Regions from separate parts of the Bradyrhizobium prioriisuperbiae genome, predicted to be linked through region 2. Evidence: predicted binding sites of a transcription regulator. Region 2 holds the regulator's gene; each other region holds the start of a gene.
The links. The regulator PhoB, encoded in region 2, activates phosphate uptake and scavenging genes when phosphate is short. The targets are predictions, from matches to a motif close to TGTCATNNANCTGTCAT.
Positions count from the first base shown of each region.

Region 1: the regulator PhoB is predicted to act here: its motif matches at 3,136-3,152, upstream of phnG (phosphonate C-P lyase system protein PhnG).
Region 3: the regulator PhoB is predicted to act here: its motif matches at 3,049-3,065, upstream of RS897_RS11715 (DUF2794 domain-containing protein).
Region 4: the regulator PhoB is predicted to act here: its motif matches at 3,732-3,748, upstream of olsB (l-ornithine N(alpha)-acyltransferase).

Region 1 is NZ_CP135921.1:3,028,544-3,036,253, reverse strand. Features, by position in the region: gene phnK (phosphonate C-P lyase system protein PhnK) at 1-20, opposite strand, end outside; gene RS897_RS14250 (alpha-D-ribose 1-methylphosphonate 5-phosphate C-P-lyase PhnJ) at 13-897, opposite strand; gene RS897_RS14245 (carbon-phosphorus lyase complex subunit) at 894-2,000, opposite strand; gene phnH (phosphonate C-P lyase system protein PhnH) at 2,003-2,611, opposite strand; gene phnG (phosphonate C-P lyase system protein PhnG) at 2,615-3,085, opposite strand; gene phnF (phosphonate metabolism transcriptional regulator PhnF) at 3,264-3,992, shown strand; gene phnE (phosphonate ABC transporter, permease protein PhnE) at 4,003-4,863, opposite strand; gene phnE (phosphonate ABC transporter, permease protein PhnE) at 4,860-5,744, opposite strand; gene phnD (phosphonate ABC transporter substrate-binding protein) at 5,809-6,747, opposite strand; gene phnC (phosphonate ABC transporter ATP-binding protein) at 6,826-7,647, opposite strand.
Region 2 is NZ_CP135921.1:1,491,344-1,499,053, forward strand. Features, by position in the region: gene RS897_RS06975 (aspartate aminotransferase family protein) at 1-499, opposite strand, end outside; gene RS897_RS06980 (GcrA family cell cycle regulator) at 1,009-1,518, shown strand; gene phoB (phosphate regulon transcriptional regulator PhoB) at 1,619-2,320, opposite strand; gene phoU (phosphate signaling complex protein PhoU) at 2,335-3,048, opposite strand; gene pstB (phosphate ABC transporter ATP-binding protein PstB) at 3,074-3,889, opposite strand; gene pstA (phosphate ABC transporter permease PstA) at 3,886-4,770, opposite strand; gene pstC (phosphate ABC transporter permease subunit PstC) at 4,770-5,765, opposite strand; gene pstS (phosphate ABC transporter substrate-binding protein PstS) at 6,014-7,060, opposite strand; gene RS897_RS07015 (ATP-binding protein) at 7,199-7,710, opposite strand, start outside.
Region 3 is NZ_CP135921.1:2,478,851-2,486,560, reverse strand. Features, by position in the region: gene RS897_RS11730 (alpha/beta hydrolase) at 1-806, opposite strand, end outside; gene RS897_RS11725 (Bax inhibitor-1/YccA family protein) at 1,210-2,001, shown strand; gene RS897_RS11720 (GNAT family N-acetyltransferase) at 2,087-2,611, shown strand; gene RS897_RS11715 (DUF2794 domain-containing protein) at 2,625-2,996, opposite strand; gene RS897_RS11710 (DUF1223 domain-containing protein) at 3,571-4,386, opposite strand; gene acnA (aconitate hydratase AcnA) at 4,529-7,246, opposite strand; gene ccmA (heme ABC exporter ATP-binding protein CcmA) at 7,570-7,710, shown strand, end outside.
Region 4 is NZ_CP135921.1:2,227,049-2,234,758, forward strand. Features, by position in the region: gene RS897_RS10425 (LacI family DNA-binding transcriptional regulator) at 1-547, shown strand, start outside; gene RS897_RS10430 (hypothetical protein) at 728-1,195, shown strand; gene RS897_RS10435 (ATP-binding protein) at 1,323-3,581, shown strand; gene olsB (l-ornithine N(alpha)-acyltransferase) at 3,991-4,854, shown strand; gene RS897_RS10445 (glutathione S-transferase family protein) at 4,867-5,514, opposite strand; gene coaA (type I pantothenate kinase) at 5,572-6,525, opposite strand; gene RS897_RS10455 (phosphoribosyl-ATP diphosphatase) at 6,597-6,917, opposite strand; gene hisF (imidazole glycerol phosphate synthase subunit HisF) at 6,988-7,710, opposite strand, start outside.

The DNA of each region.
Region 1 (7,710 bases), 1.5 Mb from region 2:
ATGATCTGTGTCTCAGTCATGGCGATGCTCCGCATGCGGCGGAGCGCTTTCAGTGCCGCGATGGCCGGCGGCCTGGCGGGTTTCGCAATAATCAGTGTCGGAGCAGACGAACATTCGGCCGCCCTTGTCGTCCGTGACGATCTCGTCGAGGTAGGAATCGGCTGCGCCGCACAGCGCACAGGGCGCGTCGAACCGATACCGCGTGAACGGATGATCCTCAAAATCCAGCGAGACCACCGAAGTATAAGGCGGGATCGCATAGATGCGTTTTTCGCGGCCGGCGCCGAACAGCTGCAGCGCGGGACTGTTGTCCATTTTCGGATTGTCGAACTTCGGCGTCGGTGACGGATCCATCACATAACGCGCGTTGACCTTGACCGGATAAGCATAGGACGTCGCGATATGGCCGTGGCGGGCGATATCCTCGTACAGCTTGACGTGCATCAGGCCATATTCGGCCAGCGCATGCATCCTGCGGGTCTCCGTCTCGCGCGGCTCCAGGAAACGCAGCGGCTCGGGAATCGGAACCTGATAGACCAGCACCTGCCCCTCGTGCAGCTGGGCTTCGGGGATGCGGTGCCGGGTCTGGATCACGGTCGCGTCTTCCGTGCTGGTCGTGGTCTCGACGCCGGCGGTCTTGGCAAAGAATTTCCGGATCGAAATCGCATTGGTGGTGTCGTCGGACCCCTGATCGATCACCTTCAGCCGGTCGTCGGGACCAAGGATCGCCGCGGTCACCTGCACGCCGCCGGTGCCCCAGCCGTAGGGCATCGGCATTTCGCGGCTGGCGAACGGCACCTGATAGCCCGGGATCGCGATCGCCTTCAGGATCGCGCGGCGGATCATGCGCTTGGTCTGCTCGTCGAGATAAGCGAAATTATAGGCTGGCGCGTTCATTCCGCGGCCTCCTTCACCGGCTGTGCCGGCGCATTGGCATCCGCGAACTCCCGGCGCAGCTTGCGCAGCAAGCCGAGTTCTGACTGGAAGTCCACATAGTGCGGCAGCTTGAGATGTTCGACAAAGCCGGTCGACTGCACATTGTCGGAGTGCGACATCACGAATTCCTCGTCCTGCGCCGCGGCGATCACATCTTCGCCGAGTTCGCGGGCGCGCAGCGCGCGATCCACCAGCGCCATCGACATGGTCTTGCGTTCGGACTGACCGAATGCGAGGCCATAGCCGCGGGTGAAGCACGGCGCCTCGGTGGCCGATCCCTTGAACTGGTTGACCATCTGGCATTCGGTCAATGCGATCGAACCAAGCGGCACGGCAAAGCCAACGTCTTCGGCAAAAAACTCCACCTCAACCTCACCGAAACGAATCTCGCCGGCAAAGGGATGGTTGCGGCCATAGCCGCGCTGCGTCGAGTAGCCCAACGCCAGCAGGAAGCCCTCGTCGCCGCGTGCGAGATTCTGCAAGCGCAGGTCGCGATCGGCCGGAAAATTCAGAGGCTCGCGGGTGAGATCACCCACCGGAACATCCGGATCGCCCTCGGGTGACGGCTCGATCAGGCCGTCGCGTCCCAGAATGTCAGTCACCCGCGGCATCGCCACAGCCAACACCTCGGCGGTTTCCGGCTGGTCCGGGGACGACGTCCCGACCAGCTCCGGATCCAGCAGACGATGGGTGTAATCGAAGGTCGGTCCCAGCACCTGACCGCCCGGGATATCCTTGAAGGTCGAGGAAATCCGGCGGCGCACCTGCATCTTGCCGGTCTCGACCGGCTCCGTCGCGCCAAAGCGCGGCAGGGTCGCGCGAAACGCACGCAGCAGGAAAATCGCCTCGATCATGTCGCCGCGCGCCTGCTTGATGGCCAGCGCCGCAAGTTCGCGATCGTACAGCGACCCTTCGGTCATCACCCGGTCGACGCCGAGGCTGAGCTGTTCGGAAATCTGCGACAGCGCAATTTCAGGCACATCGCGATCGCCGCGGCGCTCATGCGCCAGCAGCCGATGAGCGTTCTCGATGGCGCGCTCGCCTCCCTTGACGGCGACATACATCTTCAACCCTCCTTTACGACCAGGCGCGTGGTGCGCGGCAGAGCGACCACGGCATCATCAGCCACCAGGACGACATCGATGCCACGCGGGAACAGGTCCGCATTGATGGCCAGCCGCTCGACCAGATCCGACGGCTGCAATGCAGCCCGCAGCATGGTCACCCCGTCGATGCCGGGACCGCGCAACTCGACGGCCAGCCCCTGTGTGAGGCTCGCCACCTGCAGGATCAGGGTGGTCGAACGGTCCGGATATTCACCGCTGCCCAGCGCGAACCGATCCAGCGCGGGAAGCGCCGCGGCATCGCCGATCAGGGCGAAACTGCTGATGCCAGCGTCCTCGACCACCGGCGCGCTGGTGTGAAACTTGAGCCATTTTCCCACGTCAGGGGTAGCCGCCATCGCCGGATCGAGCCAGATCGGCGTATCGTGATCGAACAGCGTCATTGCGATCGCAGCCGTGCCGCGCATCATCGGCGCCGGAGCGCCGGTCACAGGCTCGATGTGCTGGACGCTGCCCGGGCGCGCCATGGCGTCCATCACCGAGCGGAATATGGCCTGCGCCGACAGCACTTTCTCGGCGTATTTCGTCGGCAGCTCTGCAACCGTCGTCATCGGTCAACCCTCACCACGCACGAGTGTGTAGAAATCGACCCGCGTTGCCGCGGTTTCCGCTGCCCTGCGCTGGCGATCGGCGATCATCTGCGCCTGTAACGGCGCGATCACCTCTGCCTCGATCGTCTCGGCGTGCGCGCTGGTCTGGATCAGCGCATCACACAGCGCGATCAGCTCAGCCTTCCCCCGGTCGCGGCCGAGCGTATAGCCGAACCCGACCTCTCCGCTCGCCAGCCGCACCGCCGCGCGCGACACCGTGGCTTCGCCGAGATTGAACGGCGCACCGTCGCCGCCGATGCGGCCGCGCACCATGACGAGACCGTTCTCGGGCTCGCGCAGATTGTCGTGGGATGGTAGCGGCAGCGGGGCCAGACGCTGCGCGATCTCCGCCGTCTGCGCATGCGCCAGCACCGCCATAGCGGCTTGCCGGCGCTTCTCGGCGCGGCCGTCGGATCCGGGCTGATTGATTGACATGAGCGACTCCAAGTTGTCTACTCTAATAGACAACTTGATAGGCCCCGTCCATGACCGTTTCGTGACGCGGCGATGATTTCTCGGAGATGTTTTCCTGCGACCGACTTCTCGGGTATGCTCCGCCTGATATGAACGCTTACACATTCCAGAGTTTCCATCCGACCTCCGGCATCAACTCATGAGCATGCAGGACACCGACTCCGGCGTGACCTTGTGGCGACGGGTGGCCGACGCCATTGAGCGCGGCATTGCCGACGGCACCTATGCCGCGGGCGAGCGGCTGCCCGGCGAAGTCGAGATTGCCGAGACCTACCGGGTCAATCGCCACACCGTGCGCCGGGCGCTGGCGACGCTGGCGGAACGCGGTTTTGTGCGGGCGGAGCGTGGCAGCGGTACCTATGTCGAGGCACCGCGTCTCGCCTACCCGCTGCGGTCGCGCACACGCTTCTCGGAAATCGTCGGAGCCGGCGGTCGCGAACCGCGCGGACAGCTGATCGGCGCGTTCACGGAAGCCGCAACGCGCGATCTGGCAAAGCAGCTCGGTCTGAAAGCCGGAGCGCCATTGACGCGGATCGAAGCGCTGAGGTTCGCCGATCGTACGCCGATCTGTGTCGGCAGCACCTGGCTATCGGCTGAGCGCTTTCCAGAAGCGGGCGCCATCTATGAACGTACGAGCTCGCTGACTAAGGTGCTGGCGCATTTCGGCATCAACGATTACCGGCGGGCAACGACTCGCGTCACCGCGGCGATCGTCGATGCCGCCGACGCGGCCCGGCTCGACCTGGCGCTGGGCCGGCCCGTCCTGGTGGTCGACAAGACTGACGTCGACGCCAGCGGCCAGCCGGTGATGGTCAGCCATTCCCGCTTCGCGGCGGAGCGCGTCGAATTCCTGGTCGAGAACTTTTAGGCGCCCGGCGTCAGGCGATCGCGCGCTTTCCTATAATGGCGAATCGGAGCCGGCTGGAAATCCAGTCGATCAGGGCCACCGTGACCAGGATCATCAGGATCAGGAACGACACCTTCTGCCATTCCAGCACACGGATCTGCTCCGCCAGTTGCAGGCCGATGCCACCCGCGCCGACAATGCCGATAATGGTCGCCGAGCGCACGTTGGACTCGATGAAATAGAGCACCTGTCCCGCGATCACCGGCAGCACCTGCGGCATCAGTCCAAAGCGGATTTCATGCAGCGCCGAGCCGCCGGAGGCGCGAATGCCCTCAACCGGCTTCTTGTCGGCCCCCTCGATCGCCTCCGAGAACAGCTTGCCGAAGGCGCCGAAATCGGAAACCGCGATCGCCAGCACGCCGGCGAACGGGCCGAGCCCGACCACGTTGATCCAGACCAGCGCCCAGATCAGTTGATCGACGCCGCGAATGGAGTCCAGGAACCGGCGGACGGGAAACCGGAAGATATTGGACGGCACGATATTGCGGGCTGCCAGCAAACTCACCGGCAGCGCAACCACGGCAGCGATAGTCGTCCCCAGCACGGCGATCGAAAGCGTTTCGCCCATCGCCGTCAGATAGGCCGGCAACGAGCTGCCCGGGTTCGGCGGGATCATCAGTGTGACGAACCAACCGAGCTGATGCAGGCCCGCCATCATCCGTGCGGGTGAGAAATCGAGATCGACCAGGCCGAAAATGAACAACCCGATGGCGGCAACGAGGATCGCCGGCGCGATCAGGCGCGACTTCAGCGATGGGTTGAAGACGGTCGCGTAACGTGCCCGAAGCTCGTCATGCGAATGCGAGGGATCGAGCAGCTGCTTCCGTGTCATGCGCGGCGCTCCCGGCCAAGGAAATGCCCGCGAACCCAGCCTGTCGTGATATCGATGACAAAGACCGTGACGATGATCAACGCGAGGATGGCGCTGACGTCGGAATAATAGAACTTGCGCACCGCGACCACGAGTTCCTGGCCGATGCCGCCGGCACCGACAAACCCCATCACGGACGCTTCGCGGACGTTGATTTCAAAGCGCAGCAGCGTGTAGCTGGCGAAACCGGCCATGGTCTGCGGCAGCACCGCAAAACGCATGCAGGCGATCCAGCTCGCGCCGGTGGCGCGAACGCCCTCGACCGGCTTCATATCGACATTCTCGACAATCTCGGAAAACAGCTTGCCGAGCGCACCGGCGGAATGGATGGCGATAGCCAGCACCCCGGCCATGGGCCCGAGACCGAAGGCGATAACAAAAATCAGCGCGAACACGATGCTCGGAACGGTGCGGCAGAATTCCAGAAGGCGGCGCACTGCAAAGCGCAGCCAAGGCGTCGGCGCGGTGTTCGCCGCGGCCAGGAAATTGAGCGAGAAAGCGACGACCGCGCCGGCCAGCGTCCCGACATAGCTGATCAGAACGGTTTCGCCCAGCAGCGACAGCCACTTCTTCCAGCCCCAGAACCACTCGCCAATGTCGGTCCAGACCCGCGCGCCACCATCGAGGGTCAGAATGCGATCGAAATAACTGGTGAAGTTCGCAATCTTCGCCGTCAGCGTTCGGAGATCGACGTCGGCACCGATCGCCGCCACAAAAAGCACAACGACAATGACGACCGTGGTCACAGCGGATTGTCGGCGCTTGCGCGCAACCATCTTGCGATAGGCGTGCTTCAGCGCATTGAGCTGCTGATCCGGAAGAGTGGAAATCGCCAGGGGCATATCAAGGGTCCGGCAGCAAAAGGAGCCGGGTCATGACGACCCGGCTCCCCTGCCTGATTGGAGATCAGGACGCCTTCTTCTTGCGCAGGCTGTCGACGAACTTGATCAGTTCGACCGTGCCATCCCAATCCTTGGTGGTGGCGGGATGGAAGCCCTTCTTCTGGCCGTCGGACAGCCGGTCAAACGCCGCCTTGTTCTTGGTCGGCGCATCCTGGAACGCCTTGGCGATCGCGGCCTTCAGGTCTTCCGGGAGGTCCGAATTGTAGGCGTAGGGTCCGTTGATGATCGGCGCCGACTTGTGGATGATGCGGAAGTCGGTCTTTTTCATCGGGGTGCCGTCGGCATTCTTCAGCATGCCCTTGGTCAGCATCTGCTGCAGCGTCGAATCGTCATCGTTGGTCCACTGGTTGGCCGCGACATCGACGGTGCCCTGGGACAGCGCCAGCAACGCGTTCTCATGGCTGCCGGTGAAGACCACCTTGCCGAAATAGGTGTCGGCATCGGCAATGCCCATCTTGTCGAGCTCGAAGCGCGGCACGTTGTTGCCGGAGGTCGAGTTCGGATCGACCAGACCGAGGTTCTTGCCCTTCAGATCGTCGATTTTCTGATAGGAGCTCGTCGCCTTGACGAAGAACATCGAATAGTAGCCGGTGCTGCCATCAGCGTTGATGTCGTTGGCGAACGCATCGGTCTTGACGCCGGTCAGGCGGGCGCGGGCGAACGAGGCGGAGCCATAGCTCGCGATCTGGATGTTGCCGGAGCGCTGCCCTTCGATCACGGCGGCGTAGTCGTTGGCGATGCGCAGCGTGACCTTCACGCCCAGCTCTTTCGCCAGATAGCTAACGAACGGGGTCCAGCGCTCGGTCACGCCGGAGGCATTCTCCGCCGGCACCACGGCAAAGGTCAGTTCGGGATATTTTGCCTTCCAGTCCTGCGCCAGCGCGGGGGAAGCGACAAAAGCCAGCGCAGCAGCGCCGGCCAGAACGATACGACGGGTGATCATGGTGTCTCCTGATTTTTTGGTGGTCAACAGTTCAGTGCCGGGCCCGCGAACGGGACAGGCTTACAAAAAGGGCGGCACTTACGCCGCGGCGACCGTCCCGAGTGCCGGGACCGGGATGACGACGCCCGCGGGCATATCCGAGGGCGCGGTGTCCATCACTTCGTCGGCCTCAAGATCGTACAGTTCACGCGCGATCTGGTCGGTCAGGGCCGCAGGCGCGCCGTCGAACACGACCCGTCCCGCCGACATGCCGATCAGGCGGTCGCAATAGCTACGCGCCAGATCGAGCGAATGAAGGTTGCACATCACGGTGATGCCGAAGTGCTTGTTGATGCGCAGCAGCGCGTCCATCACGATCCGGGTGTTGCGCGGATCGAGCGAGGCGATCGGCTCGTCGGCCAGAATGATGTCCGGCTGCTGGACCAGCGCCCGGGCAATCGCCACGCGCTGCTGTTGTCCGCCGGAGAGCTGATCCGCGCGCTGCGCGGCAAGCGAAGCGATATCGAACTGCTCGAGCGCCGACAAGGCAATCGCCTTGTCTTCGTCGGGCCACAGCTGCAGCAGCGAGCGCCAGGACGGAATGTCCGACAGCCGCCCCATCAGCACGTTGGTCAGCACGTCGAGACGTCCGGCCAGATTGAATTGCTGGAAGATCATCGCGGAGCGGGAGCGCCATTTGCGCAGATCACGTCCCTGCAGCGCCGTCACATCGACGCCTTCAAATAGAATTCGCCCCGCAGTTGGCTCCGCGAGGCGATTGATCATGCGCAACAGGGTCGATTTGCCGGCGCCGGAACGGCCGATAACGCCGATAAAGCTTCCCGGCGCGATGGAGAAAGACGCATTGTCCACGGCGGTCTTTGCGCCGAAACGGCACGTCAAACCATCCACCACCAGCATGCGATGCTCCACTTCATCATTTCGCGTTGCACCACCGCTAGCGCCGGGATTCTACAGTTGTGT
Region 2 (7,710 bases):
CGCCATGGGGAACCTGGTCGAACCCTTCGACGCGGGGACCGAACCCTTCGAGATATTTTTCCTGGCCGCCGGCGGCCAGTGTCGCCAGCGTCCGGCCATGGAACGCGCCTTCGAACGTGATGATCCGGTAACGCTCCGGCTTGCCCTTCGCCGCCTGATATTTGCGGGTGACCTTGATGACCGCTTCCATCGCCTCCGCGCCGGAATTGGCGAAGAAGACGACGTCGGCAAAACTCGCCTCGCAGAGGCGCGCGGCAACCTTCTCGCCGTCCGGGCTCTTGAACAGGTTCGACATGTGCCACAGCTTTGTCGCCTGCTCCTGCAGGGCGGCGACAAGATGCGGGTGCGCATGTCCCAGCGCGTTGACCGCAACGCCACTGGTGAAGTCGAGGTAGCGCTCGCCGTCGGTGCCGTGGAGCCAGACGCCCTCACCGCGCTCGAACGCGAGATCCGCCCGTGCGAACACCGGCATGAGATGGGACGACGTGTTGGTGCTCATGGCAACTCTGCTTGCAAACCTGATTGAACTTTCGGGCGGGCCCTGTCGACAGACCACGATGTGACTCCAAACACTCAGGATTTGGATCGGACACCGCGAGATCGGACGATCGATGGACCTACCCCGGAAACAAAACGTGCCGCCTCGTCGGGCAGCACGCGGCAGTTATTCTATTGGCGCGTCCAATACTGTCAACCTGGCTGTCAACACGGCAATGGTACTGAAAAGCCGCAGAAAAAGCCGTTTATCAAATTTCTATTGCAGAACATGTGGACTTGTGATGCCCGACTCTTGCGCGTGAGTCACGGCATATTGTAGCTTCGGGATGGTCGGATACGACATCTCGTGCGGCAGATCTGATCCTTAACGGTCTCGGTAACAGCGTAGACGCCCGGTTGCGACAGGCGCATCCGGCGAGGGCTAAGGGATTCTGCCGGCAGGGATTTTTGAGACACAGACGTCGCCGACGGCCTCGCGGTCGAAAGGCGCGACACGAAGGGAATGGTGCGATGACGGTAATGGGTTGGACCGACGATCGCGTAGAACAGTTGAAAAAACTCTGGGAGGCGGGTCTTTCGGCCAGCCAGATCGCCGCGGAACTCGGCAATATCACCCGGAATGCGGTGATCGGAAAGGTCCACAGGCTCGGCCTGTCGGGCCGCGCCAAGAGTCCGTCCTCGGCTGCCCCGCGTCAGCGCAAGGCGCGGCCGGCCCAGCATATGATGCGGATCGCGCGGCCGATGTCGCGCGGCAATACCGCGCTTGCGCATGCGTTCGAGGTGGAGGCCGAGCCGGATCCGGTGGCCTACGACAACGTGGTTCCGATGAGCCAGCGGCTGTCGCTGCTGGAACTGACGGAAGCGACCTGCCACTGGCCGGTGGGCGATCCCGGCAGCAGTGATTTCTTTTTCTGCGGCGGCAAGGCGCTGGGCGGCCTGCCCTATTGCGCGCATCACTCGCGTGTCGCGTATCAGCCGGCGAGCGATCGCCGCCGTGACCGCCGTCCGTCGGGCAAGTAGTTCGGCAAGTCGCCGCACGCAGCGGCGGATACCTGGAGAAACAAAAAAAACGCCTCATCATCGATGAGGCGTTTTTTGTTTGAGCTGGCGAAGACCTGCGTCAGTCGACTTTGGCGAAGCGGTCGTCGAGTGCATAACCCGCGCCGCGTACGGTGCGGATCGGATCCTGGTCGCGGCCGAAGTTCAAGAGCTTGCGCAGCCGACCGATGTGCACGTCGACGGTTCGCTCGTCGATATAGATATCGCGGCCCCAGACGCCGTCGAGCAACTGCTCGCGGCTGAAGACACGTCCCGGATGCTCCAGGAAAAACTCGAGCAGGCGATACTCGGTCGGACCGAGATCGATCGGCTGGCCGGAGCGGGCGACACGACGCTTGTCGCGATCGAGTTCGATATCGCCGTAGGTCAGCACCGTGGCCAGACGCTCGGGACTCGCGCGGCGCAGCAGGCCCTTCACCCGTGCCAGAAGCTCCGGAACCGAGAACGGCTTGACAATGTAGTCGTCGGCGCCGGTCGCAAGCCCCCTCACCCGTTCGCTTTCCTCGCCGCGCGCGGTCAGCATGATGATCGGCAGTTGCTTGGTCTCGGGACGGGTGCGCAGCCGGCGGCAGAGCTCGATGCCGGACAGACCCGGCAGCATCCAATCCAGCACGATCAGATCGGGAATTCGCTCCTTCAGCCGGGTATCGGCTTCGTCGCCGCGGGCGACTGTCTCAACGTCGTAACCTTCGGCATCGAGATTGTAACGCAGCAGCGTGGTCAACGCTTCTTCGTCTTCGACAACCAGAATGCGGGCGCCCATGTCTTTTCCTTAGTTCAGTTGCCGGAGGCGGTGGCGAATGCAGTCATATCGCCCTTCGGGCGCTGATCCTGCATCTGCTGGCCTTCGACCATATAAAACACCGTTTCGGCGATGTTGGTGGCGTGATCGCCCATCCGCTCGATGTTCTTCGCGCAGAACATCAAATGGATGCAGAAGCTGATGTTGCGGGGATCTTCCATCATGTAGGTGAGCAGTTCGCGAAACAGCGACGTGCAGATCGCGTCGACCTCTTCGTCGCCCTTCCAGACCGCCATCGCAGCCGGCAGATCGTGGGCGGCGTAGGCGTCCAGCACCGACTTGATCTGCGACTGCACCAGGTTGGCCATGTGCTCGAGGCCGCGGATCAGCTTCAGCGGATGGAAATCATTGTCCAGCGCGCTGACACGCTTGCCGATGTTCTTGGCGAGGTCGCCGATCCGCTCGAGATCGGTGGTCACGCGCATCGCGCCGACGATCTCGCGCAAGTCCACGGCCATCGGCTGACGCCGGGCGATGGTGAGAACGGCACGCTCCTCGATGCCGCGCTGCAGCTTGTCGAGCTCGGCATCGGCCGCGACGACCCGCTGGCCCAGCGCAATATCGCGGCGGATCAACGCATCGACCGACTCGACGATCTGCCGCTCGGCGAGGCCGCCCATTTCGGCGACCAGCCGGGTCAGTTCCTGCAAGTCCTGGTCGAAGGCTTTGGCTGTATGTTCGAAGGCCATCATGTTCTCCCGCGCCTATCGCGCCTCAGCCGAACCGGCCGGTGATGTAGTCCTGTGTCCGGCGGTCCGACGGGGTGGTGAAAATCTTGGTCGTCGGACCGAATTCGATCAACTCGCCCAGATACATGAAGGCCGTGAAATCGGAGACACGCGCCGCCTGCTGCATGTTGTGGGTCACGATCACGATCGTATAATCGTCCTTCAGTTCGTCGATCAGTTCCTCGATCTTGGCGGTCGAGATCGGGTCAAGCGCCGAGCATGGCTCGTCGAACAGGATCACCTCCGGCCGCACCGCGACGGTGCGCGCGATGCAGAGCCGCTGCTGCTGGCCGCCCGAGAGGCTGAGGCCGTTATCGTTCAGCTTGTTCTTGACCTCGTCCCACAGCGCCGCCCGGCGCAGGGACTGCTCGACCCGGTTGTCGAGTTCGCTCTTCGACAGCTTTTCGTACAGCCGGATCCCGAAAGCGACATTCTCGTAGATAGACATGGGGAACGGGGTCGGCTTCTGGAAGACCATGCCGATCCGCGCCCGCAGCAAATTGAGGTCCAGCCCCGGCTCCAGGATGTTGGATCCGTCGAACGTGACCTGGCCGCCGGCGCGCTGGTTCGGATAAAGGTCATACATCCGATTGAGGACGCGCAGCAGGGTGGACTTGCCGCAGCCCGACGGTCCGATGAACGCGGTCACCTTGTTCGCATAAAGCGACATGGTGACGCTCTTCAACGCCTTGGCCTCGCCATAGAAGAAGTCGAGATCGCGGATCGCGATCTTGTCCTTGAGAGAAGCGGTGTCGAGCGACGGAGGACTCGCCGACGAGGGGGTCGCTGTGGCCAAATTCATGTCGATTTCCTTGTCCCGGCAAGCGCGCGCGCCGAAATACTGAGTACAAGCACAGAAAGCGTGATGATGAGCGCGCCGGTCCAGGCCAGCTTCTGCCAGTCCGCGTAGGGGCTGAGCGCGAACTGGAAGATAACGACCGGAAGACTCGGCGTCGGTGCATTGAGGTTGATGACGGAGAAGTCGTGACCGAGCAGGCTGAACGGCACGGTGCTGAGGAACTGGTGGTTGAGCGCGGTGAACAGCAGCGGCGCCGTCTCGCCGCTAACGCGGGCGACTGCGAGCAGGATACCTGTGATGATCCCCGATCGCGCGGCGCGGTAGGCGATCTTCTGGATCATCAGTGACCGCGGCAGTCCGATCGACGCCGCGGCTTCGCGCAACGTGTTCGGCACCAGCACCAGCATGTCCTCCGTGGTGCGCACCACCACCGGGATCACGATCACCGCCAGCGCAATAGCGCCGGCGATGCCCGAAAAGTGCCCCATCGGGCGGACCATGACTTCGTAGATGAACAGGCCGATCACGATCGACGGCGCGCTCAGCAGAATGTCGTTGATGAAGCGCACGACACTGGTGAGTTTGTCGTGGCGACCGTACTCAGCCATGTAGGTGCCGGCCAGGATGCCAATCGGTGTTCCGATCGCGACCGCCAGCACGGTCACAATCAGACTGCCGATGATGGCGTTGAGCAGACCACCGTCGGAGCCGGGGGGCGGCGTCATTTCGGTAAAGACGTTCAGCGACAACCCGCTGAAGCCCTTCCAGAACAACACGCCGAGAATAAGCGCCAGCCACGCGAGACCGATGCCGGTGGCGCCGATCGAGGCCACGACCGCGATCGTGTTGCGGCGGCGGCGGGAGTTGTAAAGCGAGGTATTCATCAGCCGATCCTCCGCTCGATCCGCAGCAGCAGATAGCGCGCGATGGCGAGCACGATGAAGGTGATCACGAACAGGATGAGGCCGAGCGCGACCAGGGACGAGGTGTAGAGGTCGCCCACCGCTTCGGTAAATTCGTTGGCGATGGTCGCCGAGATCGTGGTGCCGGGGGCGATCAGCGAGGCGGCGATCTTGTGGGCGTTGCCGATCACGAAGGTCACGGCCATGGTTTCGCCGAGCGCACGTCCCAGCCCCAGCATGCAGCCGCCGATGACGCCGACCCGGGTATAGGGCAGCACCACGTAACGCATCACTTCCCAGGTGCTGCAGCCGAGACCGTAGGCGGCCTCCTTCAGCACCGGCGGCACCGCATCAAACACGTCGCGCGAGATCGAGGTGATGAACGGCAGCACCATGATCGCCAGGATCAAGCTCGCGGTCAGGACGCCGATGCCATAGGGCGGCCCCGCGAACAGCGACGACAGGCCCGGCACGTTTTCGAAGGTGGAAATCAGGCCGGGCTGGACATACTGCTGCAGGAAGGGCGCCAGCACGAACAGGCCCCAGATGCCGTAGATGATGCTGGGAATGCCAGCGAGCAGCTCGATTGCGATTCCGATCGGGCGACGAAGCCACATCGGGCACAGTTCGGTCAGGAACATGGCGATCAGCAGCCCGAACGGAACCGCGATCAGCATGGCCACGAACGAGGTCACCAGCGTGCCGTAGATCGGCGCCAGCGCACCGAACTTCTCGGTCACCGGATTCCAGCTCTGCGACACGATGAAGTCGAGGCCAAATTCCTTGAGGGCGGGCAGCGAGCCGGAGATCAGTGCGACGATGACGCCGCTCAGGATCAGCAGCACAAAGAGCGCCGCAGTGCGCGTCAGCACTCTGAAGACGTTATCGCTCGTCCTGAGTTTGTCGAGGGCGCGCGCGCGCTCTTTTACATCCTGCCGGGCACTCACGCTCTGGCCATCCCACGCCATATCAACCACGGCCTGCCTCCTGGCGACTGTCATCGCAATTCTCTCAGCATACAACTCGAGAGACGTGAATTCGAAAGGCCTGCCCGGATTTGCCACCGATCCCGGCAGCGAATGACGCACGTTCGACGCACATCAACGAGCAACACTTAGAACTTTTAGACGCGTTTTCTTCACGCGAACCGGTATCCACTTCGCTGGAAAACGCTTCGAGGGGAGAGGAGCGGTGGGAAAGCCCGTGCTTTCCCACCGCACGGCACTCAGTTCGAGGCCGAGAACAGCGGCTTGCCAGCCGAGTCCTTGATCTGGCCGGCCCAGACCTTCTGGATCGCGGTGACGACCTTGGCAGGCATCGGCACGTAGTCGAGCTCCTGCGCAGCCGGTCCACCCTTGGCATAGGCCCAGGCGAAGAACTTCAGCGCTTCGGTCGCAGCAGCGGCATCCTGCGGCTGCTTGTGGATCAGGATGAAGGTCGCGCTCGAGATCGGCCAGGAGCCGTCACCCGGCTCGTTGGTCAGGATCACGCCGAAACCCGGAGTGCCTTCCCAGTTGGCGTTCGCGGCAGCGGCCGTGAACGATTCAACGGTCGGAGCGACGGTCTTGCCGGCCTGGTTGATGAGCTTGGTGAAGCCCAGCTTGTTCTGCTTGGCATAGGCGTATTCGACGTAGCCGATCGAACCCTTGGTCTGCGCGACGTTGTTGGCGACGCCTTCGTTGCCCTTGGCGCCGAGACCGGTGGGCCATTCGACGGCGGTGTTGGCGCCGACCTTGCTCTTCCAGTCCGCGCTCACCTTCGACAGATAGTCGGTGAACACGAAGGTGGTGCCCGATCCGTCGGAGCGGTGCACGACCACGATCGCCTGCGCCGACAGCTTGGCCGACGGGTTCAGCTTCTTGATCGCCGCATCGTCCCAGCTCTTGATTTCGCCCTGGAAGATCTTGGCAATGGTCGCACCGTCGAGCACGAGCTCGCCGCCGGCAACGCCGTCGAGGTTGACGACGGCAACGACGCCGCCCATCACGGTCGGGAACTGGATCAGACCGCCCTTCTCGAGCTCTTCACCCTTGAGCGGCATGTCGGTGGCGCCGAAGGTGACCGTCTTGGCCTGGATCTGCTTGATGCCGCCACCGGAACCGATGGACTGATAGTTCAGGCCGTTGCCGGTCTCTTTCTTGTAGGAGTCCGCCCACTTCGCGTAGATCGGGTACGGGAAGGTCGCGCCGGCGCCGGAAATGTCCAAGGCACGGACCGGCAGCGTCGATGCGGCGATCAAGCCAGCAGCGACGATCGCTTTGATGAAATTCACGGGTTGTCTCCATTCTTTGAGCGGGGCTCCGGTCGCTTTCGACGGGCCCCTGCGGCTTCTTAGAAGCCTGCGTTCAAGCTTTTATGAGAGTTTGATGACGGTCATGTGACATCGTCAACCCGTTGAAAATACGTATATTTAAGCGCTGGCGGGAGATTTTGTCTGTGGAAAACAGGCGGTGAAGGTGGCGCCCTTCTTGGGCACGCTCTCGATCAACAGACGGCCGCGATGACGGTTAAGAATATGTTTCACCAAGGATAAACCAAGGCCGGTGCCGCCCTGCGCCCGGCTGTCGCCGACATCGACCCGATAGAACCGCTCGGTCAGCCGCGGCAGGTGTTCGGGGGCGATGCCGGGACCGAAATCGCGCACCAGAACCCGGACCTCGGGCGCCCCGTCGCCGCCGGCCGCCGTGACCAGCGACACGATCACCCGGCCACCCGACGCCCCGTATTTGAGGGCGTTCTCGATCAGGTTTTCGAACAACCGCAGCAGTTCCTCACGATCACCGGCGATCATGATCGGCGCCGTCGGCAGTTCGATCTCGATCGTCACCTGGCGCTCATGCGCCAGCGCTTCGAGCCCGTCGGCGACCTGACGGATGATCACGACGATGTCCACCAGTGTATCCGGCCTGACATGGGCGCTGA
Region 3 (7,710 bases), 990 kb from region 2:
GGGATCGCCTTGAGCCGTTCGGCTTGTGCCGGATCGCCGATACCTGCGGGCTCGATCGCGATCAGGCCCTTGACCTTGTCCGGCCGCGCCTGGGCCGCCTTGAAACCGAACTGGCCGGCCTGGCTGTGGAACAGGATGATGCACGGGCACACCTTGTCGATCTCGGCGAGATAGGCCGCGAGCGTCGCGTCATCGGTGGTGGTCCAGCGCGGAACGATCTGCTTGGTAAAGTTCTCATAGCCGTCGTTGGGAAACTGGCTGCCCGGCAGCAGCTTGCGTTTTGCCGGATCGGGATCATAGCTGTCGGGACCGTCGCCGATGCGGAACCGCGAGAACGGATTGCTGGTGGTGAGGAACAGCGGCTCGCTCTTGAAGATATCCGGATATTGCGCCCACCCCGCGCGTCCCCGCTCCACCGCATCGGACACATAGATGCTCCAGCCCTTGCGCAGGAACAGGTTCAGCCAGCCTTCGCGGCCGTCCGGGGTGGTTTCGTAGTTGACACCGGTCATGCCGCCGCCATGCCAGAACAGGATGGGATAGGCACCTGTCTCCTGGGCCGGCAGGAAATACTGCACGTACATCTGTTCGACCTGGTAGGTGCCATTGGGATCGAACTTTGCCGGCACCCCGCCCGGCGTCAGCGCCATCTCCTTTACCGGCTTGCCGGTCAATTCGACCAGCCGCCCGCCGACATGAAACGAGCCCATCGCCCGCAACGAGATCGGCTCCTCGGCCCCCGCCGTGCCGGTCAAAAGCGTGACGGCAAACGCAGCCACAAGAGCGAAACGATGGATCTTCGGCACGACAAACTCCTCCCTCAACAGGCTTGTTGTTGCGGCGGTCCGCAGAACATTTGCAGCCGCCGGCGTCGGACCCGAGTGTTCAGGAGATCGGCCGGATTGGGAAGCGCCATCAGCAGCCGGCAGGTACCGCGATCCGGCATGCGAGACCCGCGCCGCAATGATGACAATTTGAAGCAGGCCGAGAGGGGTTTTTGCAGGCTTTTCGGGGGGTTCGCGACATTCAGCCGCGCGTGGAAGGTTGCAGCGAATGTGTTACTTTCCCACATATCCTCTGGGACAGATGCCCACCCGACGACCTGAATGCTTAACGCAAATTTAGTGTCATTGGGCCCGGATATCTGGGATACATTCGCCCCGGCTGCCCTTCCCTTCGTGAGCGCCGGACAACAACGAGGTTTCGACCATGTCGGACTTGGACCGTAACTATGCTTCTCCGTTCGGCCGGGCCGCCGGGCGTGTTGATGCCGCGACCGTCGACGCCGGTCTGCGCGCATACATGTTGAAGATCTACAACTACATGACGATCGGCCTGGCCATCACTGGTCTCGCCGCGCTCGGCGTGTATATGGGCGCCGTAACCAGCGATGCGAGTGGTGCCGTCGGCAAGATCGGCAACACCTACCTGACGTCGTTCGGCTACGCGATGTTCGCCAGCCCGCTGAAGTGGCTGTTCATGCTGGCGCCCCTGGTGATGGTGTTCGTCATCTCCTTCGGCATCCAGCGGCTGAAGCCGGCCACCGCGCAAATGCTGTTCTGGGCCTTCTCGGCCCTGATGGGCATCTCGCTGTCGTCGATCTTCCTGGTGTACACCCACACCTCGATCGTGCGGGTGTTCTTCATCACCGCGGCTTCGTTCGGTGCGCTGAGCCTCTATGGCTACACCACCAAGCGTGACATGACCGGGATGGGCTCGTTCCTGCTGATGGGCCTGTTCGGCATCATCATCGCGAGCATCGTGAACATCTTCGTCGCCTCCTCGATGCTGCAGTTCATCGTGTCGGTGGTCGGCGTCCTGGTGTTCGCGGGCCTCACCGCCTGGGATACCCAGCGGCTGAAGAACGAATACGTCTACGGCTACGCCAGCGCGGGTGGAGACGTGGCGGAGCGTGCAGCCATCACCGGTGCGCTGTCGCTCTACCTGAACTTCATCAACCTGTTCACGCTGCTGCTGCAGCTGCTCGGACAGCGCGACTGACCCCTGGGTACAGTCGAAAGTCATCAAGCCCCGGCCTCACCGCCGGGGCTTTTCTTTTGGCGGGCCGCGATTAAGACTGCGCTCCATGTCCGACATCCTGATCCGGGCCGCAACTGCGGCCGACCTCACCGCCATCACCCCGATCTACGATCATGCGGTCCGCACCGGCACCGCGACCTTCGAGCTGGAGCCGCCGACCCTGGCCGAGATGACGGCGCGGTTCGACAACCTGAGCGGTGCGGGATTTCCCTATCTCGTCGCAGTCATCGATGGCCACGTGGCCGGATATGCCTATGCCGGACCCTACCGGCCGCGGCCGGCCTATCGTTTCACGGTCGAGAACTCGGTGTATCTGCCGCCGGAGGCACAACGCAAAGGCATCGGGCTAAAACTGCTCAACGCGCTGATCGACGAGTCTGAAGCACGGGGCTATCGCCAGATGATTGCCGTGATCGGCGATTCGGCCAATGCCGGCTCGATCGGCGTGCATACCCGCGCAGGCTTCGAGATGATCGGCACCCACCGCAATGTCGGCTTCAAGTTCGGCCGCTGGCTCGACACCGTGATGATGCAGCGCGAACTCGGGCCAGGCAGCACGACGACGCCCTGACCATCTTGCAGCGTCACACCACCGACAGCTTGCGGTCGATCACCAGCAGCACCCGATGGAGGTCATGGCCGCGGCGCAGGATCTGTCCGCCCGCGGACACCACGCTGTAGGCACCCTGCTTGCGCGCGAGCCTCGGATCCTTTTCGATTCGGTACAGCGGGACTTCCGACGCGCGGCGGAAAATCGAGAACACCGCGCGGTCTTTCAGGAAGTCGATCGCATAATCGCGCCACTCACCCTCGGCGACCATGCGCCCATAGAGATTGAGGATGCGATTCAGTTCCAGACGATTGAATGTGACCCGACTTTGAACCGGGACGGTAGCGGTCACGCGCTCCGTCCCGCGGCTTTCGCCGGGCTCGGTGTCCCCCGAGATCAAATCCATGCAGCGCCTCCTGTCACGGCGCGCCCCCTGCAGTCGCAGGTCCCGACGCGCCTGTCATCCAGCCGACATGATCAACCCGGCGGCGGCGCTCTGCAAGTGTTCCCTCACACACCATCGGCAAAATCATGCCACCGAACCACTCGCTAAAACTACGCTTCGAAAACAAAGCCTTAAGATCGGATCAAACGGCTCTCACATCGATGTTAGCGAAATCATGAAACCGCCCAATTTCGGTCAAGCCCATGCCGCCGTGGGCCTTCATAACGTTTCCACTGCGTTGGCCCGGTTCCTTCGGTCTCGGATTCCTCAGCCCCCAGCCCCCCGGGGCAGTCGGGACCGGGCCTATAACGCAGGATCGAAAGATCACACTTCAAGGCCGGCGAAAGCTGGCCTTTTATTTTTTGGCCCACACGCGTGGGCCTTTTGTTTTTTCAGGGTCTGGTTGAAACGCGGCACCATCGGGAAGCCGTTTCTGATTCTCTGCACGTTTGTTGCTGAATATGGGATCCGCGACTTCACGCGGCATCAGGACCTCAAGCATGGCCTGGGTCGAGGCAATCATCTCGATTTGACGTCAGCGGCGCGCCTGGCTCACCATCGCCGGCTCAGGCTCCAGCGACGTATAGGCGGCACCGAGCATCGGACCGGGCTTCTCACGGCTGCCGTCCTGGACATAAACCACCGCCGCATCGACACCGTCACTCTTGACGTTTTCCAGCGGCACGCTCCAGCTGGCAGCCTTGCCGGTCCAGTCACCGACCTTCAGCCAGTTGCGCACGACATTGTAATAGGTCACTTCGCGGCCGCGATTTTCGCCGCGACCGATCCGGATCGGCACCGACTTCGAGATCGCGCAAATCCAGACTTCACCGTGATCGGTGCGTCCGCTGTTGCCGGCGGACACCGAGACGTTGATCTGCTTGTCGGCTTGCCTGATCGACACCGGCACCGACATCACTTCGCCATTGCCCTGGGTGCGGATCGCAGCGTCCTCGATGCCGGCGCGGTCGCTGCCGAGCACATGCACCGTGCCGTTCACCACGACTTGCGGCGTGTAGACCTCGCGGTCGCCGCGCATATGCGAATAGGCTTTCTGGCGCGCGGAGAAGCGCGAACTGGCCAGCGTGTCCTTCCAGCCGAGATAATCCCAGTAATCGATCGGCAGGCTGAGCGCGATGATCGACGGATCCTTCGAGAGATCGCCGAGGACCTTGTCGGCGGCCGGGCACGATGAGCATCCCTGCGACGTGAACAGCTCCACCACCGCACGCGGGTCGGCCACCGCGCTGCCGGTCAGACCGACCGCAAAGCACACACCGAGCACCGCGGACCACCGCGAACTCGCCGGGTCCGATCGCAACAGTTTTTGGCCCGAGAGTGCTGTGATCATCCAGTCTCGTGGCGCAACGGGCGCCCTCTCAACATGTGTCCCGACAGAAATGTCCCAATACCTTCAGTAAGAAGGCGGCCCTTTCATAGGCCGCCTTCGGTTCACCTGCCACTCACTTCGAAGTGAGGCTGATCACAATGCATCACGCCGCCAGCTGGCGGATGACGTACTGCAGGATACCGCCATTGCGGAAATACTCCAGCTCGTCGAGGGTGTCGATGCGACAAAGCAGCGGCACTTCCTTGGCGGAACCGTCCGCGGAGACGATCTTTGCCGACAGCATCTGGCGCGGTTTCAGGTCGCCCTGCAGACCCCGGATGGTTACCTGCTCGTTACCCTGCAGGCCGATCGACTGCACCGAGGTTCCCGCCTCGAAGGTCAGCGGCAGGATTCCCATACCAACCAGGTTCGACCGGTGGATCCGCTCGAAGCTCTGGCAGATCACGGCGCGCACGCCAAGCAGCTTGGTACCCTTGGCCGCCCAGTCGCGTGACGACCCGTTGCCGTATTCCGCACCTGCGAACACCACCAGCGGAACCTTCTCTTCCTGATACTTCATGGCGGCGTCGTAGATCGTCATCTGCTCGCCGTCCGGCCAGTGCTTGGTGAGACCGCCTTCGGGAATGTTGCCGTCGCCGCCCTTCAGCATCTGGTTCTTGATGCGGATGTTGGCGAAGGTGCCGCGCATCATCACTTCATGATTGCCGCGACGGGTGCCGTACTGGTTGAAGTCGGCCGGGCGCACCTGATGCTCGGAGAGATATTTGCCAGCGGGCGAGGTCAGCTTGATCGAACCGGCCGGCGAGATGTGGTCGGTGGTGATCTTGTCGCCGAAGATCGCGAGAATGCGCGCGTCGAGCACGTCGGTCACCGGTTCCGGCTCCTGCTTCATGCCCTCGAAGTACGGCGGGTTCTGCACGTAGGTCGAGCTCATGTTCCAGCGATAGGTCTCGCTGGCCGTGGTCTTGATCTTGCGCCAGTTGGTGTCGCCCTTGAACACGTCGGCATACTTCTTCTTGAAGATCGCTGCGGTCACGAACTTCTTGATGAAGGCGTTGATCTCCTTGGTGGTCGGCCAGATGTCCTTGAGGAACACCGGCTTGCCGTCCTTGCCGATGCCGAGCGGCTCCTTGGTCAGATCCTTGGTGACGCTGCCGGCCAGCGCATAGGACACCACCAGCGGCGGCGACGCCAGATAGTTGGCCTGCACGTCCGGCGAGACGCGTCCCTCGAAGTTGCGGTTGCCCGAGAGCACGGCCGCAGCCACGATGCCGTTGTCGTTGATGGTCTTGGAAATCTCTTCCGGCAGCGGACCCGAGTTGCCGATGCAGGTGGTGCAGCCGAAGCCGACCAGGTTGAAGCCGACCTTGTCGAGATCCTTCTGCAGACCGGAGTTGGAGAGATATTCAGCAACCACCTGGCTGCCCGGCGCGAGTGAGGTCTTCACCCACGGCTTCGCGGTCAGCCCCTTGGCCGCGGCGTTGCGAGCGAGCAGGCCCGCGGCGATCAGCACACTCGGATTCGAGGTGTTGGTGCAGGAGGTGATGGCGGCAATCACCACGTCGCCATGGCCGAGGTCGAAGTTGCGGCCCTCGACCGCATGGCGCGGCTCGTCGATGGGCTTTTTGTAGTCGCTGGCCATTGCGGCGGAGAAGCCTTCGGCAACGGCCGGCAGCGCGACGCGGCCTTCCGGACGCTTCGGCCCGGCAAGCGAGGGCACGACATCGCCGAGATCGAGCACCAGGGTTTCGGTGAACACCGGATCAACCGACTTCGCCGTCCGGAACAGGCCCTGCGCCTTGGCGTACTTGTCGACCAGCGCCACACGCGCCGAGGCGCGACCGGAGATCTTCAGATAGTCGATGGTTTCCTTGTCGACCGGGAAGAAGCCGCAGGTGGCGCCGTATTCCGGCGCCATGTTGCCGATGGTCGACTTGTCCGCGACCGAGAGGAAGTCCAGGCCGGGGCCGAAGAACTCGACGAACTTGCCGACCACGCCCTTCTTGCGCAGCATTTGCGTTACGGTGAGCACGAGGTCGGTGGCGGTGACGCCTTCCTTCAGCGCGCCCTTCAACTTGAAGCCGATCACTTCCGGCAGCAGCATCGACAGCGGTTGCCCCAGCATCGCGGCTTCCGCCTCGATGCCGCCGACGCCCCAGCCGAGCACGGCAAGACCGTTGACCATGGTGGTGTGCGAATCGGTGCCGACCAGCGTGTCCGGATAGGCGACTTCGAAGGTGCCGGTTTTCTTGCCGACGGTCATCTTCTGCTTCTTGGTCCACACCGTCTGCGACAGGTATTCGAGATTGACCTGGTGGCAGATGCCGGTGCCGGGCGGCACCACGGAGAAATTGTCGAAGGCGCCCTGGCCCCACTTCAGGAACTCGTAGCGCTCCTGGTTCTGCTTATACTCCTCGGCCACGTTCTTGCCGAAGGCAGCGTTGTTGCCGAAGAAATTGATGATGACCGAGTGGTCGATAACCAGATCGACCGGCACCAGCGGGTTGATCTTCTCCGCGTCGCCGCCGAGCGCCTGCATCGCGTTGCGCATCGCGGCGAGATCGACCACCGCCGGCACGCCGGTGAAATCCTGCATCAGCACGCGGGCGGGACGGAATGCCACTTCATGTTCGAGCTTGCGCTTCTTCAGCCACTTCGCAACGGCCTGGATGTCTTCCTTCTTCACCGAGCGGCCGTCTTCGTTGCGCAGCAGGTTTTCCAACAGCACCTTCATCGAGTAAGGCAGCCGGGAAATTCCCTTCAGGCCGTTCTTCTCGGCGGTCGGCAGGCTGTAATAGACATAGGTCTTGGCGCCGACCTTGAGGGTCTTCCGGCATTTGAAGCTGTCGAGCGAACTCATGTGAGGCAATCCTGATTGGATGTGGAAGGACACCCTTGGGGGTCTTTTTTGGGGTCTTTTTGGAGGTATTAAGATACCTGCACATGCCGGGGGGACGCGGGGTGTTGCCCTGCACAAACTCGGTATCGTCTCCTCCGGTTTATAATCTTTTTAAAGTGGCCGCCAAGAGCAATGCGAAGGCGTTTGCCATACGAACAAGATATGCCTCGCTTGCTGTCACTGACCTGTCGCGCGCAGATCGACGAATCAGTTTCGATCGTCGACGCCTGCCGAAACCGGTACCAACAGATCTCGATCATGCTTAGAAAGGCGCGATGAAGACTTTGCGGCTTTCCGGCGTCGGCCTGACCTGCATTCGCGGCGGGCGAGAGGTGTTTTCCGAACTGGATTTTCACGTCGACGCCGGCGAAGCGCTGGCGATCACCGGGCGCAACGGCGCCGGCAAATCGTCGCTGCTGCGGCTG
Region 4 (7,710 bases), 740 kb from region 2:
CGTAAACCGCCGTAATCCGGCCGGCATCGGCCCGTTTGTCGGAATCGACGATCGCGCCGCGGGTGCAACCGTCGCCGACCATTTCGCCGATCTCGGGCGGCGCGCCCCAGCCGTTGTTTTTCCGCAGCTGAGCTCATCCGCATCGCGGGACCGCGTGTCCGGCTTCCTGGCCCGGCTGCGTGAGCGTGGCTGGTCCGACGAGGCGATCATCCAGGCCGACGGGGAGGGACGATCGCATCTCCAGGTCGGCTATGATGCCGGCGCGCGCATTTTCGGCGGCAGCAAAACCCCGGACGCCATTCTCTGTGTCAGCGACCAGATCGCTTACGGGGTGACCCGGCGCGCACGCGAACGCGGTCTCAAAATCCCCGATGATTGCGAGCTCGTCAGCATCGACGGCACGCCTCTCAACCAGTGGGTCGCGCCGTGGCTGAAGTCGATCGAAATTCCCTATACCGGCTATGGGGCGGAGATCGTCGCCGGCCTGCAATTGATCTGGCAAGGCGAGCCGTTTGGCGGACGCCTGCTTCCCTACACGTTCGGCTGACACACGGCTGTTCACGGCGATGCCGCACCGGACACGAATGCCCGCGCGCGCTCCTGTCAAAAATGCACATCGCGATTCACCACGCAAACCATCCGCTAACGATTTTCGTTTACGCTTCACCAACCATAAGCCGGTGTTTCGGGCTTATCCCCGTTGTGTTGCGTGTCGAGTTCGTCAGCCATGCTGCGTTTGAAGATTCTGGTATCGATCGTTCCGCTGGCCGTGGCCGGGTTCTTCGCGCGGGACCAGTTGAGCGCGGCCATCCGCCCCTGCATCGCCACCGCGACTGCGTCGGTTCAGATCGCGCAACTGCCCTGGCTGGCGCAGCACCGGGTCAGCTTCACCAGCGATCCCACCGCGGCCAACGTCCGTGTCCAGATCATCGACAGCCCCGAGATGGCCGATCTCACCGTGATCGATGACGTCGAGACCGCGGAAGCGGAGGACTGCGATGGCGCCGGTCCAACCGAGTTCATCGGCATTGCCGCCGAGCCGGCCACGGCACCGACCGTGATCTATCTGTCGCGTGACGGCGAAGCCGACTACCGCATCTTCGTCCGCTCCAAACGCTTCACCGCACGAGAGGCCGCGGCTCTCGTGGTCGGCGCCCATGGCGGGCGGCAGCAGCAGGTCGCCGGCGCGCTCTAGATTTACTCTTTATTAACCCTGTTTTCATCGCACGGCTCTCCGTCTTTTCGACCTCAAACACTTCGCAACATCCCCGCTGCACGTTTGGATCGGGGATCTCGCTCCACCCATTTCGGGACATCGGGTCATGACGCGGGGATTACGGATCAGACTGCGCTATCGCCGATTCAGGCGGCGGCACCCGTTGGCCGTCGCCTTGGCGCGCTCGCTGACGATCTTCTCGGCGGCGTTCGGCGGTACCTATGGCTTCATCGCCGGCAGCTATTCCAAGGACTACAATCCGCATACCTTCGCTCTCGGCATCAGCTTTTTGCTTGCGCTGGCGTGCCTTGCGCTTGCAAGCCTGAGCTTCCGGATGCGGCGGCTGCGCAAGGCGATGGCCGCGGTCGCGTTGCGCAACGAAGCCTTGATCGATCGCAACTGGGAACTGAAGGAAGCCGAGGAACGCTCGCGCAGCCTGTTTGAATCCCGCAGCGACCTGATCGTGCTGCGCGACGCGGAGCAGCGCATCACCTTCACCAACGACGCCTTCTGCGCGCTCGCACAAAAATCCCGCGACGAGCTGGTGGGCTCGATGTTCGTGCTGCCTGTGCTCGAGCAGGGCGATGCGGCGCTGGACGTCGACGGCACCCGCGTGCACGACCAGAAGATCGCAAGCGCCCTGGGTCCACGCTGGATTGCCTGGCGCGAAGCCCTGATCCGCACCGAGGCCAACCGCCCGGCCGACATGCAGAGTGTCGGCCGCGATGTCACCGACCGCGCCGAAACCGAACGGGCGCTGGGCGATGCCCGTGACCATGCCAATGCGGCCAACCGCGCCAAGTCGCGTTTCCTGGCCATGGCGTCGCATGAGATCCGCACGCCGCTCAATGGCATCATCGGCATGAGCGGGCTGTTGTTCGATACACAGCTTTCAGCCGAACAGACCACCTATGTGCGGGCGGTGAAGACCTCCGGCGAAGCTCTGCTGCTGCTGATCGACGAGCTGCTGGACTTCTCCAAGATCGAAGCCGGCAAGATCGACCTCGAGCATCGCCCCTTCGTGCTGGCGGCAATGGTCGAGGAGATCACCGAGCTGCTGGCGCCGCGCGCGCAGGCGCGACACCTGGAGATTGCCGCCTATATCGACGAGCGCCTGCCCACGGAAGTGATCGGCGACGCCGCGCGGCTGCGCCAGGTGCTGCTCAATCTCGCCGGCAATGCCATCAAGTTCACCGCGACCGGCGGCGTCGCGCTGATTGTCGAGCCCGGGATCTGGCCCAACGAGGTCAGCTTCCTGGTTCGCGATACCGGCATCGGCATCGCACCGGAGGCGCAAGAGCGGATTTTCCGCGAGTTCGAACAGGCCGACGAACGCACCGTCCGCAATTATGGCGGGACCGGCCTCGGCCTAAGCATTAGCGAACGCATCGTCAAACGCATGGGCGGACGCATCACCCTGGACAGCGCCCCCGGACGTGGCTCGACGTTCGAGGCGTCGATTCCGTTGATTGCATCCGCAAACCCCGCCGCCGGTGCATCCGCGTTCGTCGCCCCCGACCTGCGGGACAAAGCGGTCATGCTGGTGGCGCCGCAGGCGATCGAAGCCTCGCTGGTCGCGCGCCGGCTGGAGCGCTGGGGCGCTCAGACCTGTTCGCTGACCGACGCGGTGGTGGCGCAGGCGCTGCTGCCGGAACGGGCCTGGCACGCAATCATTGTCGACCACAATCTCGGCGCTGAAGAAGCAGAGCAGCTTGCCGAGGCCGCCCGTTATCATGCCCTGCACCGGATCGTGATGGTGACGCCATCGACGCGACGCGAGCGGCAGCCGTCGGACTCGAGCGCGTTCACCGGCTATCTGGTCAAGCCGTTGCGCGCTGCGTCGCTGGCGGCGCGGCTGGTGATGCCGGACGTCACAGACGCGCCGAAACTCGCTGTTGATGACGCGGATCTCGTCGAGGCCGCGCCGCGCCCAACGCCCTCGAGAGGCCTGTCGATCCTGGTCGCCGAGGACAACGAGATCAATGCGCTGCTGATGCGCTCGCTGCTGACCCGGCTTGGCCATCGTCCGGTCATCACCGTCAACGGCGCGCAGGCCATGGAATCCTGGCTGGCGGCGGAGACCGCCGGCGCGCCTTATGACCTGGTGCTGATGGACGTGCAGATGCCGGAGCTCGACGGCATCGAGACCACGCGGCGCATCCGCGCCCGCGAAACATCGCTGCAGATGCGTCGCACGCCGATCATCGCGCTGACGGCGAACACGCTGGTGGAAGATCGTTACGCCTGCTTCGCCGCCGGCATGGACGGCTTCCTGGTCAAGCCGCTGGATCGCGACAAGCTCAACGACGTGCTTGCCAGCATTCCAGCCTCTCCGCACCTTGCTGCGCAAGCGGTCCGATTCTAACATTCGCATCCCGTTTCAGCTGGTGTTTCTGCGAATGTTAAAATCGAAGGACCTCTTGCAATTGTAAATCACTCGTGGAGCTCTGGATTTGACATTCGCATGTCGGACTCGCGGCAACGTGGGGTGCGAATGTCAAATCCACTCCACGAGTGTCACGAATCTGAAATCATTGCGCCTCGCGCGTCGCATTGGGGATACGCGCAAGCGCCCGCCACTTGTCATAAATCCTTTGAACGCCCGTGATTAATGAAATCCACGGCCGCAGCGATTCGATGCGATCAGCGCGGCCGCGAGGGATTTCATGAAAGCCGATGAATTCGCGCGCTCCGGCCTCAACCTGAAGCAGATGCTTCGGCCGGACAACGCAGCCGCCGTGATGGCCAAAACCAAGGCCGTCGCCGGCCTGCTGATGCCGGCCTTTGTCAGCGAGGCCGCCATCAAGCTGCGGCCCGGCATCCATGCCCCCGCAGCACCGCTCGGCCGGATCGGACCGCTGGAGGTCCGGCTTGCGCACAAGAAGGCCGACGTGAAACGCGCGCAGAAACTGCGCTACAAGGTGTTCTACAAGGACGGCAGCGCGATTGCGGATGCCGCCACCATGCTGGCGCAGCGCGACAAGGACGCCTTCGACAAGATCTGCGATCACCTGCTGGTCATCGACCATGCCGCCAAGCCGTCGTTGAGCGGCAAGCAGCCGGTGGTCGGAACATACCGCCTGCTCAGGCAGGACGTCGCCGAGCGTCACGGCGGCTTCTACACCGACAATGAATTCGACGTGTCGGAGCTGGTCGATCGTCACCGCGGACTGAAGTTTCTCGAACTCGGCCGCTCCTGCGTGCTGCCGCCCTATCGCAACAAGCGCACCGTGGAATTGCTGTGGCATGGCATCTGGAGTTACGTGCGTCAGCACAATTGCGATGTGATGCTGGGCTGCGCGAGCTTCGAGGGCACCGATCCGGACCGGCTTGCGTTGCCGCTGTCGTTCCTGCATCACTATTCGCGCGCGCCGGAAGCCTGGCGGGCAGCGGCGCATCCGTCCCGCCGCGTCGAAATGAACCGGCTGGCCAAGGAAGCGATCAATCCGAAGGCCGCGCTGCACGAACTGCCGCCGCTGATCAAAGGCTATCTGCGGCTCGGCGCCTTCATCGGCGACGGCGCCGTGATCGACCATCAGTTCGGCACCACCGATGTGCTGATCGTGATGCCGGTGTCCGCCATCAACGCCCGCTACATCGACCATTTCGGCGTCGATGCCAATCGGCACGCGGCGTAAGCAAGTCCCGCTCTAGAAATCGAGCCGCCCGTAGAGATCGCTGAAAGGGATCATGACGTGCTCGCGATAGGCTTTTCGCTCCTGCAGCCGCTGATACCACGCCGTAACGTGCGGGATCGTCGGGCGATTAATCTCCAGCTCAAAATAGCGGTAGAGCGAGGTGCCGGCCGGAATATCCGCAAGGCTGAAACTGTCACCGCATAAGTACCTGCGATCCGCCAGCCAGCCGTCGAGCAGCTGAAAATAGGTCGAACAGCGCGCAATGCCCTGATTGATCGCAGTCCAGTTTCGCTGATTTTCTGGCGTCCGATAGAACCCCCAGAACACCTCCGTCAGAACGGCTGGCTGCAATGAAGTCTGCGACCAGTCCATCCAACGATCCACTCCGGACCGTTCGCCGGCATCCTTCGGCCAGAACCGATCTGCACCAAATCGCGCGGCAAGATATCGAAGGATGGCGTGGGACTCCCACACCACCGTTCCGGCATCATCGATCACGGGCACCCGCCCATGAGGGTTCATTGCAAGAAAATCCGGGCCATCGAGTTGGCCGAAACTGCCGCCGGCAGGTATGTGCTCGTGAGCGAGGCCCAACTCGCCTATCAGCCACATGACCTTTTGCACATTGAAAGAGTTGCGTCGCCCCCACACCTTCAACATTGCTCACCGTCATCTTTGCCGGCAGTCACTCCGTGCCAACTGCTTCGGAAAGCGCACCTACAGCCGCCGCAGCGACACCTTCTCGATCACATGCTCGCCGCCCTTCTTCAGGATCAGGGTGGCGCGGGGACGGGTCGGCAGGATGTTGTCTTCGAGATTGGCGAGGTTGGTGCGGTCCCAGATCGCGGTGGCGGTGGCGATCGCCTCGTCGTCCGACAGCAGTGCGTAGCGATGGAAGTATGATTTCGGATCGTGGAACGCGGTGTCGCGCAGCGACAGGAAACGCTGCACATACCACTTCCGCAACACCGGCTCTTCCGCATCGATATAGACCGAGAAGTCGAAGAAGTCCGACACGAACGGAATGGCCTGGCCGTCCCGCGGCAACCGTCCGGTCTGCAGCACGTTGACGCCCTCGAGAATCAGGATGTCCGGCTGGTCGATCTCGACGCTCTGGTGCGGCACGATGTCGTAGGTGTGGTGCGAATAGATCGGCGCCCGCACCGACCGCCGGCCCGCCTTGATGTCGCTGAGAAAGTTCAGCAGCGTCGGCAGATCGTAGCTTTCCGGAAAGCCCTTCTTCTGCATCAGGCCGCGGCGTTCCAGCACCGCGTTGGGAAACAGAAAGCCGTCGGTGGTGACCAGGTCGACCTTGGGGCGCGGCGACCAGCGCGCCAGCAGTGCCTGCAGCACACGCGCGGTGGTGGACTTGCCGACCGCCACCGAGCCGGCGACGCCGATGATGTAGGGCATCTTGCGGTCTTCGATGCCGAGAAAGCGGCGCTGCGCGAAGAACAATCGCTGGGCGGCGGCGACATACATCGACAGCAGCCGAGACAGCGGCAGGTAGATGTCCTCGACCTCCTTCAGGTCCAGCCGGTCGTGCAGCGAGCGCAGCGCCGCGATCTCGTCGGCGGCCAGCGTCATCGGCGTATCGTCGCGCAGCTTCGCCCACTCGTCGCGCGAGAACACCCGGTAGGGATTGTACTGAAGATCGATCCGCGCATCCATGGAAGCGGTACTCCCCACAAATTCCGAGTATTCGTCTGCCAAATACCCGTGTCCCGAATTCAACGTTCGCATCAGCGCTTGCGCGCCGCCTTCTCCTCAAGCCCGGACTGCTGGGTCCGCTGCGCCAGCACGGCCTCGACATCCTCGATCGACACGCCGCGCGATTTCAGCAGCACCAGAAGATGAAAGATCGCGTCGGCGCTCTCGGACACCAGGTGATCGCGGTCGCCCTCGACCGCGGCGATCACCGTCTCCACCGCCTCCTCGCCGAACTTCTTGGCGCAATGGGCCGGACCCTTGTCGAGCAGCTTGCGCGTATAGGACGCCTCCCCGCCGGACGCCGCGCGGGCATCGATGGTTGCAGCGAGATCATGGATCGTAAACCGGGACATCGCTACTCTTTCTGTCACATCCCTATCATATTGGGCTGAACTCGGCGTTAGCGAGTCTGGCCATTCTGGATCAAGGATCGAGACGCATCGGCAAACCGGCGCCGCGCATGTGCTCCTTGGCCTGCCGGATGGTGAATTCCCCGAAATGGAAAATCGAGGCCGCCAGCACCGCGGTGGCGTGGCCGTCGCGGATGCCGCCGACCAGGTGATCCAGGTTGCCGACACCGCCGGAGGCGATCACGGGAATTGGCACCCGGTCGGCCACCGCTCGGGTCAGTGCAATGTCGAAGCCCTGGCGGGTGCCGTCGCGGTCCATCGAGGTCAGCAGGATTTCACCGGCGCCCAACGCAGCCACTTCCTCGGCATAGCCCAGCGCGTCGATCCCGGTGGCCTTGCGGCCGCCATGGGTGAAGATCTCCCAGCGGTCCGGCGTGCCAGGCGCACTGACTTTCTTGGCGTCGATGGCGACCACGACGCACTGGCCGCCGAACTTCTCGGCCGCCTCGCGCACGAATTCGCGCCGGCTGACGGCGGCCGAATTGATCGACACTTTGTCGGCGCCCGAGGTGAGAAGCGTGCGGATGTCCTCGACCACGCGAACGCCGCCGCCCACGGTGAGCGGCATGAAGCAGGCTTCCGCCGTCCGCCGCACCACATCCAGCATGGTGCCGCGGTTCTCATGAGTGGCGGTGATGTCGAGGAAGGTCAGTTCGTCGGCGCCGGCGGCGTCATAGGCGATCGCCGCCTCCACCGGATCGCCGGCGTCGCGCAGGTCGACGAAATTGATGCCCTT